Regions from separate parts of the Streptomyces sp. NPDC002537 genome, predicted to be linked through region 2. Evidence: riboswitches for the same ligand, from Rfam matches in the RefSeq annotation. Region 2 holds a riboswitch; the other holds the start of a gene.
What was found. A riboswitch is a leader RNA that binds a small molecule or an ion and turns the genes downstream of it on or off. The one in region 2 is predicted to bind thiamine pyrophosphate.
Positions count from the first base shown of each region.

Region 1: another riboswitch for thiamine pyrophosphate. It lies ahead of ACWD4A_RS07260 (thiamine ABC transporter substrate-binding protein); the one in region 2 lies ahead of thiO (glycine oxidase ThiO).

Region 1 covers NZ_JBSFWT010000010.1:33,881-41,627, reverse strand. Annotated here, with positions in the region: gene ACWD4A_RS07285 (ABC transporter ATP-binding protein) at 1-68, shown strand, start outside; gene ACWD4A_RS07280 (hypothetical protein) at 50-1,279, shown strand; gene ACWD4A_RS07275 (hypothetical protein) at 1,412-2,371, shown strand; gene ACWD4A_RS07270 (ABC transporter ATP-binding protein) at 2,436-3,461, opposite strand; gene ACWD4A_RS07265 (ABC transporter permease) at 3,462-5,075, opposite strand; gene ACWD4A_RS07260 (thiamine ABC transporter substrate-binding protein) at 5,165-6,250, opposite strand; TPP riboswitch at 6,245-6,349, opposite strand; gene rlmN (23S rRNA (adenine(2503)-C(2))-methyltransferase RlmN) at 6,397-7,506, opposite strand; gene ACWD4A_RS07250 (phosphatidate cytidylyltransferase) at 7,672-7,747, opposite strand, start outside.
Region 2 covers NZ_JBSFWT010000131.1:5,180-12,926, forward strand. Annotated here, with positions in the region: gene ACWD4A_RS33425 (sulfite oxidase-like oxidoreductase) at 1-313, shown strand, start outside; gene ACWD4A_RS33430 (deoxyribonuclease IV) at 453-1,319, opposite strand; gene pknB (Stk1 family PASTA domain-containing Ser/Thr kinase) at 1,350-3,299, opposite strand; gene ACWD4A_RS33440 (thiazole synthase) at 3,616-4,419, opposite strand; gene thiS (sulfur carrier protein ThiS) at 4,429-4,668, opposite strand; gene thiO (glycine oxidase ThiO) at 4,665-5,843, opposite strand; TPP riboswitch at 5,840-5,953, opposite strand; gene ACWD4A_RS33455 (NAD(P)/FAD-dependent oxidoreductase) at 6,130-7,365, shown strand; gene ACWD4A_RS33460 (Rv2175c family DNA-binding protein) at 7,490-7,747, shown strand, end outside.

The sequences.
Region 1 (7,747 bases), on a different contig from region 2:
CCAGCGGGATCCCGTCGCCCGAAGCTCCGGGCGGAGAGGGCAGGGCGGCGTGCTCAGTCTCCGCCTAGCGCGCGGCGCGCACCCGCTCGTCCTGCTACGGAGACTGCTGGTCGCGGCCGCCGCCGCGGGCGTCGGCTTCCTGCTGCTGTGCACGCTCGGGTACGCGGTGGCGCATCCGAAGGCGACCGGGGAATCGATCGTCCGGCTGGTGTGGTGCGCCGTGCCGCTGGCCGCCGTCGTGCAGTTCGCCCTCGCCGTGGCCCGTACGGACCCGTCCACCCGCCCGCGCGCGGGCCTGGACGCCGCGGGGCTCGGGCCGGCCCGTCTCTCGCTTCTCGCGGCCGCGTCGACGGCCATCTCGTGCACGCTGGGCAGCGGCGTCGCCCTCCTGGTGTACCTGGAGCTCCGGGGCGACCTCGGCGGCACCCCGCTGAGCGGTTCCGCGGAACGGCTGCTGGACGGGCGGCAGCACCTGCCGTGGGGCGCGACGCTGACGCTCCTGGGCCTGCTGCCCGCCCTCGCGTCGGGCACGTGCGCGATCGCGCTGCGGCCGGGCCGGGAGGGCGCGCGTCCCGCACAGCCCGCCGAGCCGGAGGCCGCGGAGGAGGAAGCGGCCGTGCCGCCGCCCGTCGTACCGCCCTCCCCCAAGCCCGCCTATGCCGGGCTGCCATGGGGCATCGCCATCATCTCGGTGGGGCTGGCCATGGAGGCGTACGTGGGCCGCGGCCCGGCCCCCGACCCGGACACCCTGCTGTCGCTGCCGGGCCGGTCCGACGGCGCCTCCCCCGGTGTCATCGGCGGGTGGCTGCTCGCGTCCCTCGGGCTCGTCCTCGCGGGCCCCGGCCTGACCCACTGGTGCGGGGTGCTGCTGTCGGCCGGACGGCCCGGCGCGGTGCGGCTGCTGGCCGGACGGATACTGCAGGACGCCGCCACCCGGATCGGCCGGCCGCTCGGGGTGCTGTGCGCGGTCGCCTCGGGCGCCCTCGCGGCCGCGGAGCTCTACGGCGCGGCCTGGGAGGGGTCGGGGCCCCGCCCCTTCGGCCCGCTCACCGGGCTCGGCGCGGCCCTCGTGATGGCCTGTGTCACCGCCACGGCCATCACCGCGGCCCTGGACAGCCGGCAGAACCGCACGGGCACCACGGCGGCGCTCCAGCGCCTCGGGCTGCCCGTCTCCATGCTGCGCGGGGCGGCCGTGCTGCGCATCTGTGTGCTGCTGGCCGTGCTGACCCCGCTGACATGGGCCATCGCCGAGCTGGCCGCGCTGCCCATGACCAGGTGACCGGCATGAGGTGACCGGCATGACCAGGTGACCGAATCGTCCTTGACCTTTTCTTGACCCAAAGCAACTTCCGCGCCGAAAAGCACGTCTGCCTCAGGAGCACGACGGTTTATCAGGCGAACGGAGCTTTTGGTGATCATCGGCCTAGTGACGGCTGTCGCGGCCTCGGCCTGCTACGGAACAGGCTCGGTCCTGCAAGCGGTGGGATCGCGCAAATCGGCCCGCCAGGAGGCCGCGAAGGCGTCCTCCACGGGCACCACCCAGCATGGCGGCCCGAGCCTCGCCTCCACCGCGAAGGCCGCCGTGACCTGGGAGTTCATGGTCGGCACGGTCCTGGACTTCATCGGCTTCGGGCTGGGCGCGCTGGCCGCCCGGATGCTGCCGCTGTTCCTCTCCCAGACGGTCATCAGCGCCAACCTCGTCGTCACGGCCGTGCTGAGCATCAGGCTCCTGGGCATCCGGCTGACCAAGCCGGAGTGGGCGTCCATCGGTGTCGTCTGCTCCGCGCTCGTGCTGCTGGCGACCGCCGCGGGGCACGAGGGCGGCGGTGACGCCGCCCGGTCCACGCACTGGTGGCTGCTGATCATCTCCGTCGTGCTGATGGGCGGCGGCACGGTGGCGGTCCGCCTGCTGGGCTCGCGGGCCGCGATCCTGGCCGGTCTGCTGTCCGGTCTCGGCTTCGGCGCGATCGGCGTGGGTGTACGCATCCTGGACGGCATCGACCCGTTCGACCTGCCCACCCTGATCGCCGACCCGGCGCTCTACGCCATCCTCATATCGGGTGCCGTCGGCATGTACCTGCACACGGTCGCCCTGCAGATCGGCTCGGTCAACGGTGCCACCGCGGCCCTGGTCGTCGGCGAGACCGTGCTGCCGGGCATCATCGGCGTCCTGCTGCTCGGCGACAACTCCCGTCCCGGCTTCGCCTGGGTGGCGGTGCTGGGCTTCCTGCTGGCCGTGGCGGGCGCGGTGGCGGTCGCCTGGTTCGGCGAACCGGACGCCCACGCGGCGACACCGTCGTCGGAATCGCCGGAGTCGCCGGAGTCGCCGGAATCCCCGGAGAAGGAACCGCAGTCGACAACGGTCGGCTGACCTCTGCGGGACTTCGCTCCCCAAACATCGGGCGGGCCGGAAAATCCGGCCCGCCCGGGGCACTTCAGCCCGCCAGCACCACCACGTCGCCCGCGTCGAACACGACGCCGACCCGGTCGCCCACGTCCGGCGCGGAGCGCAGCTCGCAGGACGCCTCCAGCTCCGGCCCGTCCGAAGGCCGCAGCAGCACGGCCACGTGGTCTCCCCGGAACGTGCGACCGGTCACCTCGCAGGGCAGCCCTTCCGCCGAAGGCACCAGCCGTACGCCCGCGGGCCGTACGAGCAGCCGGCACTCCCCCTGGGGCGTCCCGGCAGCCACCGGCACCTTGCCCCACACCGTGTCCGCGCGTTCCCCGGACACGGTCGCCCCGACGACGTTGTCGAAGCCGAGGAAACGGGCCACGAACTCGGACGCGGGCCGCTGCCAGACCTCCAGGGGCGTCCCGGCCTGAGCGATCCGGCCGTCCCGCATGACCACCACCCGGTCGGCGAGCGCGAACGCCTCGCCCTGGTCGTGGGTGACGGCCAGCACCGTGGTGCCCAGCCGTCCGAAAAGCTCGCGCAGTTCGACGACGAGCCGCTCCCGCAGCCCCCTGTCGAGCTGGCCCAGCGGCTCGTCGAGCATCAGCAGCCGCGGCCGCGGCGCGAGGGCGCGGGCGAGCGCGACGCGCTGCTGCTCACCGCCCGACAATGCCGCGACGGATCGCCGCCGGGCGCCCGGGAGCCCCACCATGTCGAGCAGTTCGTCCACCCGCCGCTCCGCCTCGGTGCGGCCCGTCCCGCGCATGCGCAGCCCGAAGGCGACGTTGCCGCCCACGTCCCGCTGCGGGAAGAGCTGGTGGTCCTGGAACATCAGGCCCACCTCGCGCCGGTGCGTGGGCACGCCCTCCTGGTCGTTCCCGGACAGGAACACCCGCCCGGCGTCCGCCCGCTGCAGACCGGCGACCACCCGCAGCAGCGTGGACTTGCCGCTGCCGCTCGGGCCCAGTACGCACACCGTCTCGTGCTCGGCGACCTCCAGGTCCACCGAGTCCAGCACCGCGCGCTCGCCGAAGCGCACGGTCACGCCGTCCAGTCGCAGCAGGGACATCTAGAACTCTCCCGAACGGTCGGTGCGGACGCGCTCCAGAACCAGCAGCGCGACCGCGCACACCAGCATCAGGATCGTGCTGAGGGCCATCGCCTGCCCGTAGTTGAGCTCCCCGGGCCTGCCGAGCAGCCTGGCCACCGCCACGGGCAGCGTCGGGCTGTCGGGCCGGGCGATGAAGACGGTCGCCCCGAACTCGCCCAGCGACACGGCGAACGCGAAGCCCGCGGCGACCGCCAGGGCCCGCCCCACCAGCGGCAGGTCCACCTCGCGCCAGGCCCGCAGGGGCGAGGCGCCCAGCACCGCCGCCGCCTCGCGCAGCCGGGCGTCCACCGCGCGCAGCACGGGCAGCATCGTCCGGACGACGAACGGCACACCCACCAGTGCCTGCGCGAGCGGCACCAGGATCCATGACGTGCGCAGGTCGAGCGGCGGCTCGTCCAGGGTGATCAGGAAACCGAAGCCGACGGTCACCGCGGAGGTGCCGAGCGGCAGCATCAGCAGCGCGTCGAAACCCCGTACCAGCCTGCCCGCACGCCGGGTGAGCGCCGCGGCCGCCAGACCGCCCACGACCACCGCGATGCCGGTGGCGGCCAGCGCGTACGCCAGGGAGTTCCCGATGGCCTCCAGCGGGGCGACGACGAACGTGCCGCCGTTGTCGCCCGCGGAGGCGAGGGCCCGGTAGAAGGTCAGGCCGTAGCCGTCGGGGCCGTCGAAGGAGCGCAGGGTGAGGACGACGAGCGGCACCAGGACCAGCAGCGCGATGACGGCGAGCACGGAGCCGAGCAGCGTCCACTGGGCCGCACCGCGCGGACGGCGGGCGGTCCGCGCGGGGTCGACCAGCTTCAGGGCGGTCTCCCTGCGCCGTACGGTCCGGCCGTGCACCACGAGCAGCACGGCCACCGCCACGAACTGCACCAGGGTGAGCACGGCCGCGGTCGGCAGGTCCAGCAGCTGCGCGGTCTGCTGGTAGATCTCCACTTCGAGGGTGGAGTAGCGGGGGCCGCCCAGGATCTGGACGACGCCGAACGAGGTGAAGGTGAACAGGAAGACCATGAGCGCCGCGGCGGCGACGGCGGGCGCCAGGGCGGGCAGGGTCACCCGCCGCCACGCGGCGAAGCGGCCGGCGCCCAGTACCCGCGCCGCCTCCTCCTGCCTCGGGTCGAGCTGCGCCCAGAGGCCGCCCACGGTCCGTACGACCACGGCGTAGTTGAAGAAGACGTGGGCGAGGAGGATCGCCCACACAGTGGTGTCCAGGCGTACGCCCCACAGCTCGTCCAGCAGCCCGCCGCGGCCCAGCAGGGCGAGGAAGGCCGACCCGACGACGACGGTGGGCAGCACGAAGGGGACGGTGACCACGGCCCGCAGCAGTTGCTTGCCGGGGAAGTCGAAGCGCGCGAAGACGTACGCGCCGGGGAGCGCGAGGGCGAGGGTGAGCGCCGTGGAGGCGAGTGCCTGCCAGGTGGTGAACCACAGGACGTGGCCGATCGCGGGGTCGGTGAGGACCTCGCCGATCCGGCCGAACTGCCACCGCCCGCCGTCCTTGAGTCCCCGGGACACGATGGCGGCGACGGGGTAGGCGAAGAAGACGCCGAAGAAGGCGAGCGGCACGGCCATCAGGCCGAGCCGCACCGCCGTTCGCCGGAATCCCTCCCGGGACCGCCGGGAGGGCCGCAGAGAGCCCCTGGAGGGATTGTCGGCGGCGTCTACTTCAGGACGATCGAGGACCATTCCTTGACCCACTGCTCGCGGTTCTTGGCGATCTTCTCGGGGGCGAGCACCTCGGGGGCGTCGACCTTCGCGCCGTACTTGGTGAACACCTCGGGCAGCGCGGCGTCCCGGGCGGCGGGCTTGACGAACATGCTCAGCGGCATGTCCTCCTGGAACTTCTTGCTCAGCAGGAAGTCGATCAGGGCCTTGCCGCCCTCGGTGTTCTTCGCGCCGGAGAGCAGCCCGGCGAATTCGATCTGCCGGAAGCAGGTGCCGGTCGCGACGCCGGTCGGGCCCTCCTTCGGCTGCGGCTTCACGTCCAGGACCTCGGCGGGCGGGCTGGAGGCGTAGGAGACGACCAGCGGCTTGTCGCTCTTGGCCTTCCTGCCCGCGGCGGAGCCGGAGAAGCGCTGGTTGTAGGCCTGCTCCCAGCCGTCGACCACCTCGACGCCGTTGGCCTTCAGCTTCTTCCAGTAGTCCTGCCAGCCGTCGTCGCCGTACTTGGCGACCGTGCCGAGCTGGAAGGCGAGGCCGGGCGACGACGTGGCGGAGTTCTCGGTGACGAGGAGGTTCTTGTACTCCGGCTTGACCAGGTCGTCGAAGGACTGCGGCGGGGCCAGCTTGTGGTCGGCGAAGTACGCGCGGTCGTAGTTGACGCAGATGTCGCCGGTGTCGATCGGGGTGACCCGGTGCCGGCCGGCGTCGGTCTGGAGCTCCTTGGGGACCCTGTCCAGGCCCTTGGCCTCGTACGGGGTGAAGAGGTTCTTGTCGAGCGCGCGCGACAGGAGGGTGTTGTCGACGCCGAAGAAGACATCGCCCTGCGGGTGCTTCGCGGAGAGGATCGCCTGGTTGACGGCGGCCCCGGCGTCACCGCTCTTGAGCACCTTGACGGTGTAGCCGCTCTGCTGCTCGAACTCCTTGAGCACGCTGTCCGAGACCTGGAACGAGTCGTGCGAGACCAGGGTGACGGTCTTGCCGCCGTCGGCCTTGTCCGAGCCGTCCGAGCCGCAGGCGGCGAGCGCGGGCAGCCCGAGCGCGACGGCCGCGGCCGCGCCCAGGGCACGCCGGAGGTTGGTGTTCATGATGTGCTGACTCCCTACGCCGGTATGACCCGGATCAGGTCCGAGGGTCTGCGGCCCGTGCCGCACTCTCAGCGCTTCCGCGCTCCCCTGTCGGATTGTTCATTTGTGCGAATGCACCGTATCAGTGCACCCCGGGCGGGCCGCGCTCAGCGCTCGGTGGCCGCCAGCTGACCGCAGGCCCCGTCGATCTCCTGACCACGGGTGTCGCGGACGGTCACGGGCACGCCGTGCGAGGCGATGGCCTCGACGAACGCCCGCTCGTCCTCGGGGCGGGAGGCCGTCCACTTCGAGCCCGGGGTGGGGTTGAGCGGGATGAGGTTGACGTGCACGCGCTTGCCCTTGAGGAGGCGGCCGAGCAGGTCACCGCGCCACGCCTGGTCGTTGATGTCGCGGATCAGGGCGTACTCGATGGAGATGCGGCGGCCGGACTTCTCCGCGTACTCCCAGGCGGCGTCGAGGACCTCGCGGACCTTCCAGCGGGTGTTGACCGGCACCAGGGTGTCGCGCAGCTCGTCGTCGGGCGCGTGCAGCGAGACCGCGAGACGACACTTGAAGCCCTCGTCGGCGAAGCGGTGCATCGCCGGGACCAGGCCGACCGTGGAGACGGTGATGCCGCGCTGGGAGAGCCCGAGGCCGTCCGGCTCGGGGTCGGTCAGGCGGCGGATGGCACCCACGACGCGCTTGTAGTTCGCGAGCGGCTCGCCCATGCCCATGAAGACGATGTTGGACAGGCGCGCGGGCCCGCCGGGCACCTCGCCGTCGCGCAGCGCGCGCATGCCGTCCACGATCTGGTGCACGATCTCCGCGGTGGACAGGTTGCGGTCCAGCCCGGCCTGGCCGGTGGCGCAGAACGGGCAGTTCATGCCGCAGCCCGCCTGCGAACTGATGCACATGGTGACCCGGTCGGGGTAGCGCATCAGGACGGACTCGACGAGCTTGCCGTCGTGCAGGCGCCACAGGGTCTTGCGGGTGGTGTCGTCGTCGCACGAGATGTGCCGGACGACGCTCATCAGCTCCGGCAGCAGCTCGGCCGCGAGCTTCTCGCGGGCGGCGGCGGGGATGTCGGTCCACGCCGCGGGATCGTGCGTGTACCGGGCGAAGTAGTGCTGCGACAGCTGCTTGGCGCGGAACGGCTTCTCACCGATCGCCGCCACGGCCTCGCGGCGCTCGGCGGGCGAGAGGTCGGCGAGATGCCGCGGGGGCAGCTTGGCCCCGCGGGGGGCTACGAACGTCAGTTCTCCGGGCGCGGGGGCCATGAGCAGGGACTCCTCGTTGACGACGGCGGATGACCTCCGCAATCGCGGAGCCAGCGGCAGGACGATGCCGGAACCCGGAGATCTCACAGGGGGACCCCCGCAGGCACGGGGCCGGAAAAGGGCCCGCCGCACAGCGACGAGCCCTTCCAGGGTACCTGGCCCGGTTCAGGACGAGCCGACGAAGACCACCATCAGCAGCCACACCACCGGTGCGGTCGGCAGCAGCGAGTCCAGCCGGTCC
Region 2 (7,747 bases):
CACGCATGTGATGGTGTGGGCGGAGTACGGCTTCAGCTCCAACCTCCGGCTGTCCGACTTCGCGTCGGAGCAGAGCATTTTCGCCACCCACAAGGACGGTGAGCTGCTCACCGCCGAGCACGGCTTTCCGGTACGCCTCGTGGTCCCCCACCTCTATGCGTGGAAGGGGCCCAAATGGGTGCGCGGCGTGGAATACATGACCGCCGACCGGCGGGGCTTCTGGGAAGAACGCGGCTACCACAACATCGGTGACCCCTGGCAGGAACAACGCTATTCCTACCAGGAAAAGCCGGGCGAGGGTCCGGAACTCTGACGTCGGCCGTCCCGCCATTGCGGACTACGGTCCGCGAAATCCAGCCCGTCCTGGGGGCACCTCCTGGGGGTCCCCCCAGACGGAGTCTGGGGGAGGTAGCTGGGGGAGATTGAGGACAACGCGGCGAAGCCGTGTCGCGTCAGAGCGCGGCGGCGCCGTCCCGGAGTGACTTCAGCCGCGCCACATCCGCCGCATGGCCCGCCGGACCACCCGGCGTCTCGATCGTGAGGGGCACACCCTCCGTCGCGGGGTGCGCGAAAAGCTCCGCGAAAGGGTCCGCCCCGATATGGCCCGAGCCGATGTTCTCGTGGCGGTCCCGATGGGCGCCCACCGCCTCCTTGGAGTCATTGGCGTGGATCAGCCGCAGCCGCCCCTCGCCCACGACGGAGACCAGTTCGTCGAGGGTCCGCTTCATGCCGCCGGTCTCCGCGAGGTCGTGGCCCGCGGCGAAGACGTGGCACGTGTCCAGGCACACCCCGAGCTTCGGGTGCCGCTCCAGCGCGTCGAAGTAGGGGCCCAGGTCCTCCACCAGTGAGCAGAGTGACGAGCCCTGACCCGCCGTCGGCTCCAGCAGCAGCCACGGGTCGTCGTCGTGGGTCAGCTCGTCCAGCAGCGGCAACAGCCGCTCGTGGACCTGCGCCAGGGCCTCCCGGCGCGGGCGGCCGCCGGTCGCCGAGCCGGTGTGGACGACGACCCCGAGGGCGCCGATCGCCCGCCCCCGGCGCAGCGAGTGCCGCAGCGACTCCCCGGACAGCTCGACCGTCGCCTCGGTGTGCGAACCGAAGTTGATCAGGTACGGGGCGTGCACCCAGACCGGCAGCGACTCCTCCGCGCAGGCCGCCCGGAACTCCTCGTCCTGCCGGGGATTACCCTCCGGAGTCGCCCAGCCCCGCGGGTTGGCGACGAAGACCTGCACCGTCTCGGCGCCCATCTCCCGCGCGTACGGCAGGCCGGTCCGGGCGAGACCCCCGGCGACGGGGATGTGCCCGCCGACGGGGTTGCGCAGGCGCGGGGGCGAAAGGGGAGTACGCACGGTCTAGAAGCCGCCCTTGAGCTTGATGGTGATGGTGTCGCCCTTGACGGCCTTGTCGCCGCCCTTGACGGACTGGCTGTCGACGGAGTCCCGGGGGAAGAAGAACGGCCGGTCCACCTCGACCTTGAAACCCGCCGCCGTGAGGGCCTGCTTGGCGTCGGCCTCGCTCTTCCCGGTGACGTCCGGGACCGTCACCATCTCCTTGCCCTTGGAGAGGGTGAGGGTGATGGTGTCGCCCTTGGCCGCCTTGTCGCCGTCGCCGGGGGACTGCGCCGCCACCCCGCCCTGGGGGACGTCGGAGTAGACCTGGGCGTCCGCGACCTGGACCTTGAAGCCCTTGTCCTGGAGAGCGGACGTCGCGGCTGCGACGGAGAGGCCCTGCACCTTCGGCACGCTCAGGGCCTCGCCCTTGCTGACGGTCAGCGCGACCGGGGAGTCCGGCCGGCGCTGCGAACCCGGCTTGGGATCGGTGGCCAGCACCGCGCCCGCCGGGGTCTCGCCGCTGAACTGCTTGCCGACCTCGCCGACCGTCAGCCCCGCGCCCTCGATCTTCTTCTTCGCCTCGTCGAAGGGCATGCCGACGACGTTGGGCACCTCCGCCCTCGCGGGGCCCCTGGACACGGTGATCGTCACCGTGCCGGTGTTCCGCACCCGGCTGCCGGGGCCGGGGTCGGTCGCGATGACGTGGCCCTGCTCGACGGTGTCGCTGAAGTCCTGCTTCGTCTTCACCCCGAGCCCGGCCTTGCCGAGTTCCTGCTCGGCCTTCTCCTGGGTCATGTCCAGGACGGCCGGGACGGTCGTGAACTGGCCGGAGCTGATGTACCAGATGCCCGTGCCCACCACGGCGAGCAGCACGGCCGCGAGCACGGCGAGCAGCCCGCGGCTCGGACGGCGCCGGAACCCGCGCGTTCGGGGCGCGGCGGGGCCGGGCGGGACGGGGGGAGCGGGCGGCCGTTCCAGCCGCGTGGTGCGGCCCAGCCCCTCGTCCACCGGCTCCGGCCGCGCCGCGGCGGGCCGGGGGATCACGCTCGTACGGTCCTCGGAGCCGGACGGCGCGCCCGGCTCCGGCGTGCGCGCCTGCGGCGGCAGGGTGTCCAACTGCTCGTCGGACAGCTCCGCCCGCGCCGCGCGGACCTCGGCCAGCAGGCCCACCGCGTCGGCCGGGCGCCGCTGCGGGTCGCGGGCGGTGGCCGTGGCCACGAGCCCGTCCAGCCGCGGCGCCAGCCCCGGGACCGCCGCCGACGGCGGCGGCACGTCCTCGTGCAGGTGCTGGTAGAGGACCTGGGCGGGGGTGCTGCCGGCGTGCGGCTTGGCGCCGGTGAGCATCTCGTAGAGGACGACGCCGCAGGCGTAGACGTCCACGCGGGTGTCGGCGGTGCCGTGCTCCATCTGCTCGGGCGCCAGGTAGGACACCGTCCCCAGGACCGAGCCGGTGGACGCCGTGGTCGTGGTGTCCACGGCCCGTACGAGCCCGAAGTCGGCGACCTTCACCCGGCCGTCGTCGCCGATCAGCACGTTCTCGGGCTTCATGTCGCGGTGGACCAGCCCCGCGAGGTGGGCCGCGCCCAGCGCCGCGAGCACCGGCTCCACTATGTCGAGGGCCGCCCTCGGCTGGAGGGCGCCGCGCTCCCGCAGCACGTCGCGCAGGGTGCAGCCGGCCACGTACTCCATCGCGAGGTAGACGTACGTGCCGTCCGTGCCCTGGTCGAAGACGCCCACCACGTTCGGGTGGTCGAGCCGGGCCACGGACTTGGCCTCGCGGATGAAGCGCTCCACGAACGCCTCGTCGGCGGCGAGCGCCGGGTGCATCACCTTCAGCGCGAGCACCCGGTCGAGGCGGGTGTCCAGGGCGCGGTAGACCGTGGCCATGCCGCCGACGGCGATCCGGGCCTCGACCCGGTAGCGGCCGTCCAGCACATGCCCGACGAGCGGGTCCCCTAGCGTCGTATCCACGTCAGAAGTCTATGAGCCACCACGGGAAGCCCCCTAGCGCCCCGGGCCCGCCGTGCCTGCGGCGGGCTTTTCCCCTACCCGCCCCTTCCCGAAACTGGGGGAGACCCCCGGACCCCCGACCGCGCTCCGCGCGGTGTCCTCAAACGCCGGACGGGCTGGATGTGCGGACCGTGGTTCTTTGACCTGCGGCCCGCAGGCTTGCGGCCCGCAGGCTGCGGACTGCGGACTGCGCCGGCAAAATCAGCCCGTCCGGCGATTGAGGACGCGGCCGCAGGCCGCTCCCGCCGCAGGCGGCAGACGACCCGCAGTCAGAGAACTACGCGCCGCTGAACGCCGGCCGCTCCGGGTCGAAATCCGCCAAGCCCTCCGCAGGAGACGAGGCCTCGGCGAAATGACGCCGCGGAATCCGCCCGGCCCGGTACGCCAGCCGCCCCGCCTCGACGGCATGTCGCATCGCCTCCGCCATCAGCACCGGCTCCTGCGCCCGGGTCACCGCCGAGGCGAGCATCACCGCCGCGCACCCCAGTTCCATCGCGATGGCCGCGTCCGACGCGGTGCCCGCGCCCGCGTCCAGGATCACCGGCACCCCGGCGCGCTCGGTGATCAGCTGGAAGTTGTGCGGATTGCGGATGCCGAGGCCGGAGCCGATCGGCGACCCCAGCGGCATGATCGCGGCGCAGCCCGCGTCCTCCAGCCGACGGGCGAGCACCGGGTCGTCGTTGGTGTAGGGCAGCACGGTGAAGCCGTCGTCCACCAGGATCTCCGCCGCGTCCAGGAGCTCGACCGGGTCGGGCAGCAGCGTCCGCTCGTCGGCGATCACCTCCAGCTTGACCCAGTCCGTCCCGAGCGCCTCCCGGGCCAGCCGCGCGGTGAGCACCGCCTCGCCCGCGGTGAAGCAGCCCGCCGTGTTCGGCAGGACGCGGATGTCGTGCTTCCGGAGCAGGGACAGCACCGAGCCCCGGACGTTCGTGTCCAGCCGCCGCATCGCGACGGTGGTCAGCTCGGTGCCGGAGGCGAGCAGCGCCCGCTCCAGGATGTCCAGGCTGGGCGCGCCGCCCGTGCCCATGATCAGGCGGGACGTGAAGGTGGTGCCGGCGATGGTGAGCAGGTCATCTGCCATCAGGGCTGATCAGCCTCCCTGCACTGCGGTGAGGACCTCGACGCGGTCGCCCTCGCCGAGGGTGGTCGCGGCCCACTGGCCGCGCGGGACGACGGCCTCGTTCACGGCGGCGGCGACCCCGCTGTGCGCGCTGGTCAGGCCGGCCACCAGACCGTCGAGGGTCAGGCCCCGGGGTATCGCGCGGCTCTCGCCGTTGACGCTGATGCCGATGTGGGCCTCGGGGCTGTCGGTGGGGTCGGTGGGGTTCATGCGGGCAGCTCCTGGAGCGCGTTCGAAAAGCGTAGGGGCGAGAAGGGGCGGGCCTCTTCGGGCAGCCGTCCGGTGGTCAGCGCCGTCGCCATCACCTCGCCCGTCAGCGGGGTGAGCAGCACGCCGTTGCGGTGGTGGCCGGTGGCGGCGAGCAGGCCGGGCAGGGCCGTCGGGCCCAGCAGGGGGGCGTTGTCGGGGGAGCCGGGGCGCAGCCCGGCGAGGGCCTCCACCCATGGCAGTTCGGTGATGCCGGGCACCAGCTCGTGCGCGTCGCGCAGCAGCTCGTAGACGCCGCCCGCGGTGACGGTGGTGTCCCAGCCGAGTTCCTCGGTCGTCGCGCCGACGACCAGCTCGCCGTTCTCGCGCGGCACCAGGTACACGTGCCCGCCGCGCACCACCGCCCGCACCGTCCGGGAGAGGAACGGCGCGTACGCCGCGGGCACGCGCAGCCGCAGGATCTGGCCCTTGACCGGGCGCACGGGCGGCAGGACGTGCTCGGGGACGCCCGCGAGGGTGCCGCTGCGGCTGCCCGCGGCGAGCACGGTCCGCCAGGCGGAGACCCGGGTGCCGTCCGCGAGCTCGGCGCCGGAGGCCCGGTCGTGCGAGATCAGCAGCCGCACCGCCGCGGTGCGGTGGAGGACGACGCCCGCCCGTTCGCAGGCGGTGAGCAGCGCCGCGGCGAGCCGCCGGGGGTCGGTCTGGTGGTCGCCGTCGACGCGCACGCCCCCGCGCACGCCCGGCGCGAGCATCGGTTCGAGCCGACGGCACTCGCGGCCCGACAGCCACTCCGAGTCCAGCCCGGACCGCTGCTGGAGGGCGTGGAGCTCCCGCAGATGGGCCCGGTCGTCGGCGTCGAGCGCGACGGCGAGCGTGCCGCAGGCGCGATAGCCGGTGTCCCGGCCGCTCGCCTCCTCCAGCTCCGCGGTGAACTCCGGATAGCGCCGTGCGGACGCCAGGTTGAGCGCGAGCAGCTCCTGCTCGCCGTAGTGCAGCTCGGTCACCGCGGCGAGCATCCCGGCCGCGACCTGCGCGGCGCCGCCGCCCGGGTCGGGGTCCGCGAGGGCGACGCGCAGCCCCCGCTGCGCGGCACGCCACGCCGTGACCAGGCCGATGATCCCGCCGCCGACGACCAGGGCGTCGTACGCCCCCGGTGACGCTGTGGAAGACGCGTGCATGGGCGTCCAGCTCCTCCCTTCGCCGGCATGACCCGGATCAGGTTCGTACGGTCGGAGGCCGGCCAGCCTCCCTCTCAGCCCGGTGCGTCCGGGCTCCCGCGAGTGCTTGTTCAGCGGCCACCCTAGTACGCGCCGCGAACCGTCCGGAAGGCCGGACGGAGGCGACCGGGCGCCGCGCCGGGGGGCGTGCGCGGCACCGGAGCGCGCCAAACGCCGTGACGTTGTGTCAGAGGTCTCGTCACGCGGTGCTCCGGTCCGGACCGGCCGCCGCCCTACAGTTGATCGGGTGAGCGAGCACCGGAACGAACCGCAGACCGCCGGCGAGCGGCGCGCCGTCATCGTCGGCGCCGGCATGGCCGGGGTGCAGACCGCCGTGGCCCTGCGCGAACAGGGCTGGACCGGCACCATCACCCTGCTGGGGGCCGAGCCCCACCAGCCGTACGACAGGCCACCGCTGTCCAAGGCCGTGCTCCTCGGCAAGGCGGAGGGCTCCGCCTTCGAGGTGGACTTCGCCTCCCTCGGCATAGACCTGGAGCTCGGGCGCGAGGCCGTCCGGCTGCGCGCCGACGAGCACCTGCTGGACACGTCCGCGGGCACCGTCGCCTACGACGTGCTGGTCATCGCCACCGGCGCGCAGCCCGTCGAGCTGCCCGGCAGCGAGGGCATGCCCGGCGTGCACCTGCTGCGCACCCTGGACGACGCCGAGCGGCTGCGCCCGGTGCTGGCCGGACAGCGCGACGTGGTGGCCGTCGGCGCGGGCTGGATCGGCGCCGAGTTCGCCACCGCCGCCCGCGAGGCGGGCTGCCGGGTGACGGTCGTCGAGGCCGCGGACCGCCCGCTGGCGGGCGCCCTGCCCGCCGAGGTCGCCGCCCACATGGCCGACTGGTACGCCGCCAGCGGCGCCCGGCTGCTCACCGGCGCCCGCGTGGCCACTGTGGAGCCCGGCGCCGTGGTGCTGGCCGACGGCACCCGGCTGCCCGCGGACGCCGTCGTCGTCGGCATCGGGGCGCGGCCCGCCACCGACTGGCTGGCGGGCTCGGGCATCGCGCTCGCCCCCGACCGCTCGGTGGTCACCGACGACCGGCTGCGCACCTCGCTGCCCGACGTCTACGCGGTCGGTGACTGCGCGTCCTTCCCGTCCGCCCGCTACGGCGAGCGGCTCCTGGTGCACCACTGGGACAACGCCCTCCAGGGCCCGCGCACCGTCGCCGGGAACATCGTGCACGGCACCGCCGAGGGGCCCGTCTACGACCCGGTGCCGTACTTCTGGTCCGAGCAGTTCGGCCGGTTCGTGCAGTACGCGGGCCATCACGACGACAGCGACGAGCTCATCTGGCGCGGCGACCCGGCCGGGGCCGCCTGGACGGTGTGCTGGGTGCGCGGGGATGTCCTCGTCGCCCTTCTGGCCGTCGGCCGGCCGCGCGACCTGGCGCAGGGCCGCAAGCTCATCGAGCGCGGCGCGGCCATCGACCGGGCGAAGGCCGCGGACGCGTCGGTGCAGCTGAGGGCGGCCGCCGTGTGAGGGGCGCGCCGGGGGTTCCGGGCGCTTCCCCGAGGCTCCTTCCGGGGTGTCCTGACGGGCCGCTGACGTCAGGTCGGGTCAACCCGGCTACCGACTGTCAGTCCCAGATGGCAGGCTTGTTCCCGTGACCGAGATTGACGCAAAGATCGATGCTCTCGTCCCCGCCTGGCTCAACCTCCCCGACATCGCGGAAATGCTCGATGTCGAGGTGACGCGCGTCCGCCAGCTGGTCAAGGAAGGCCAGCTGATCGCCGTGCGCCGAGGCGAGAACCGAGTGCTCATGGTGCCCGCCGACTTCATCGGCGAGGGCAAGGTGATCAAGGGCCTGGCCGGGACCTTGACGCTGCTGAAGGACGACGGGTTCAGCGACGAGGAAATGCTG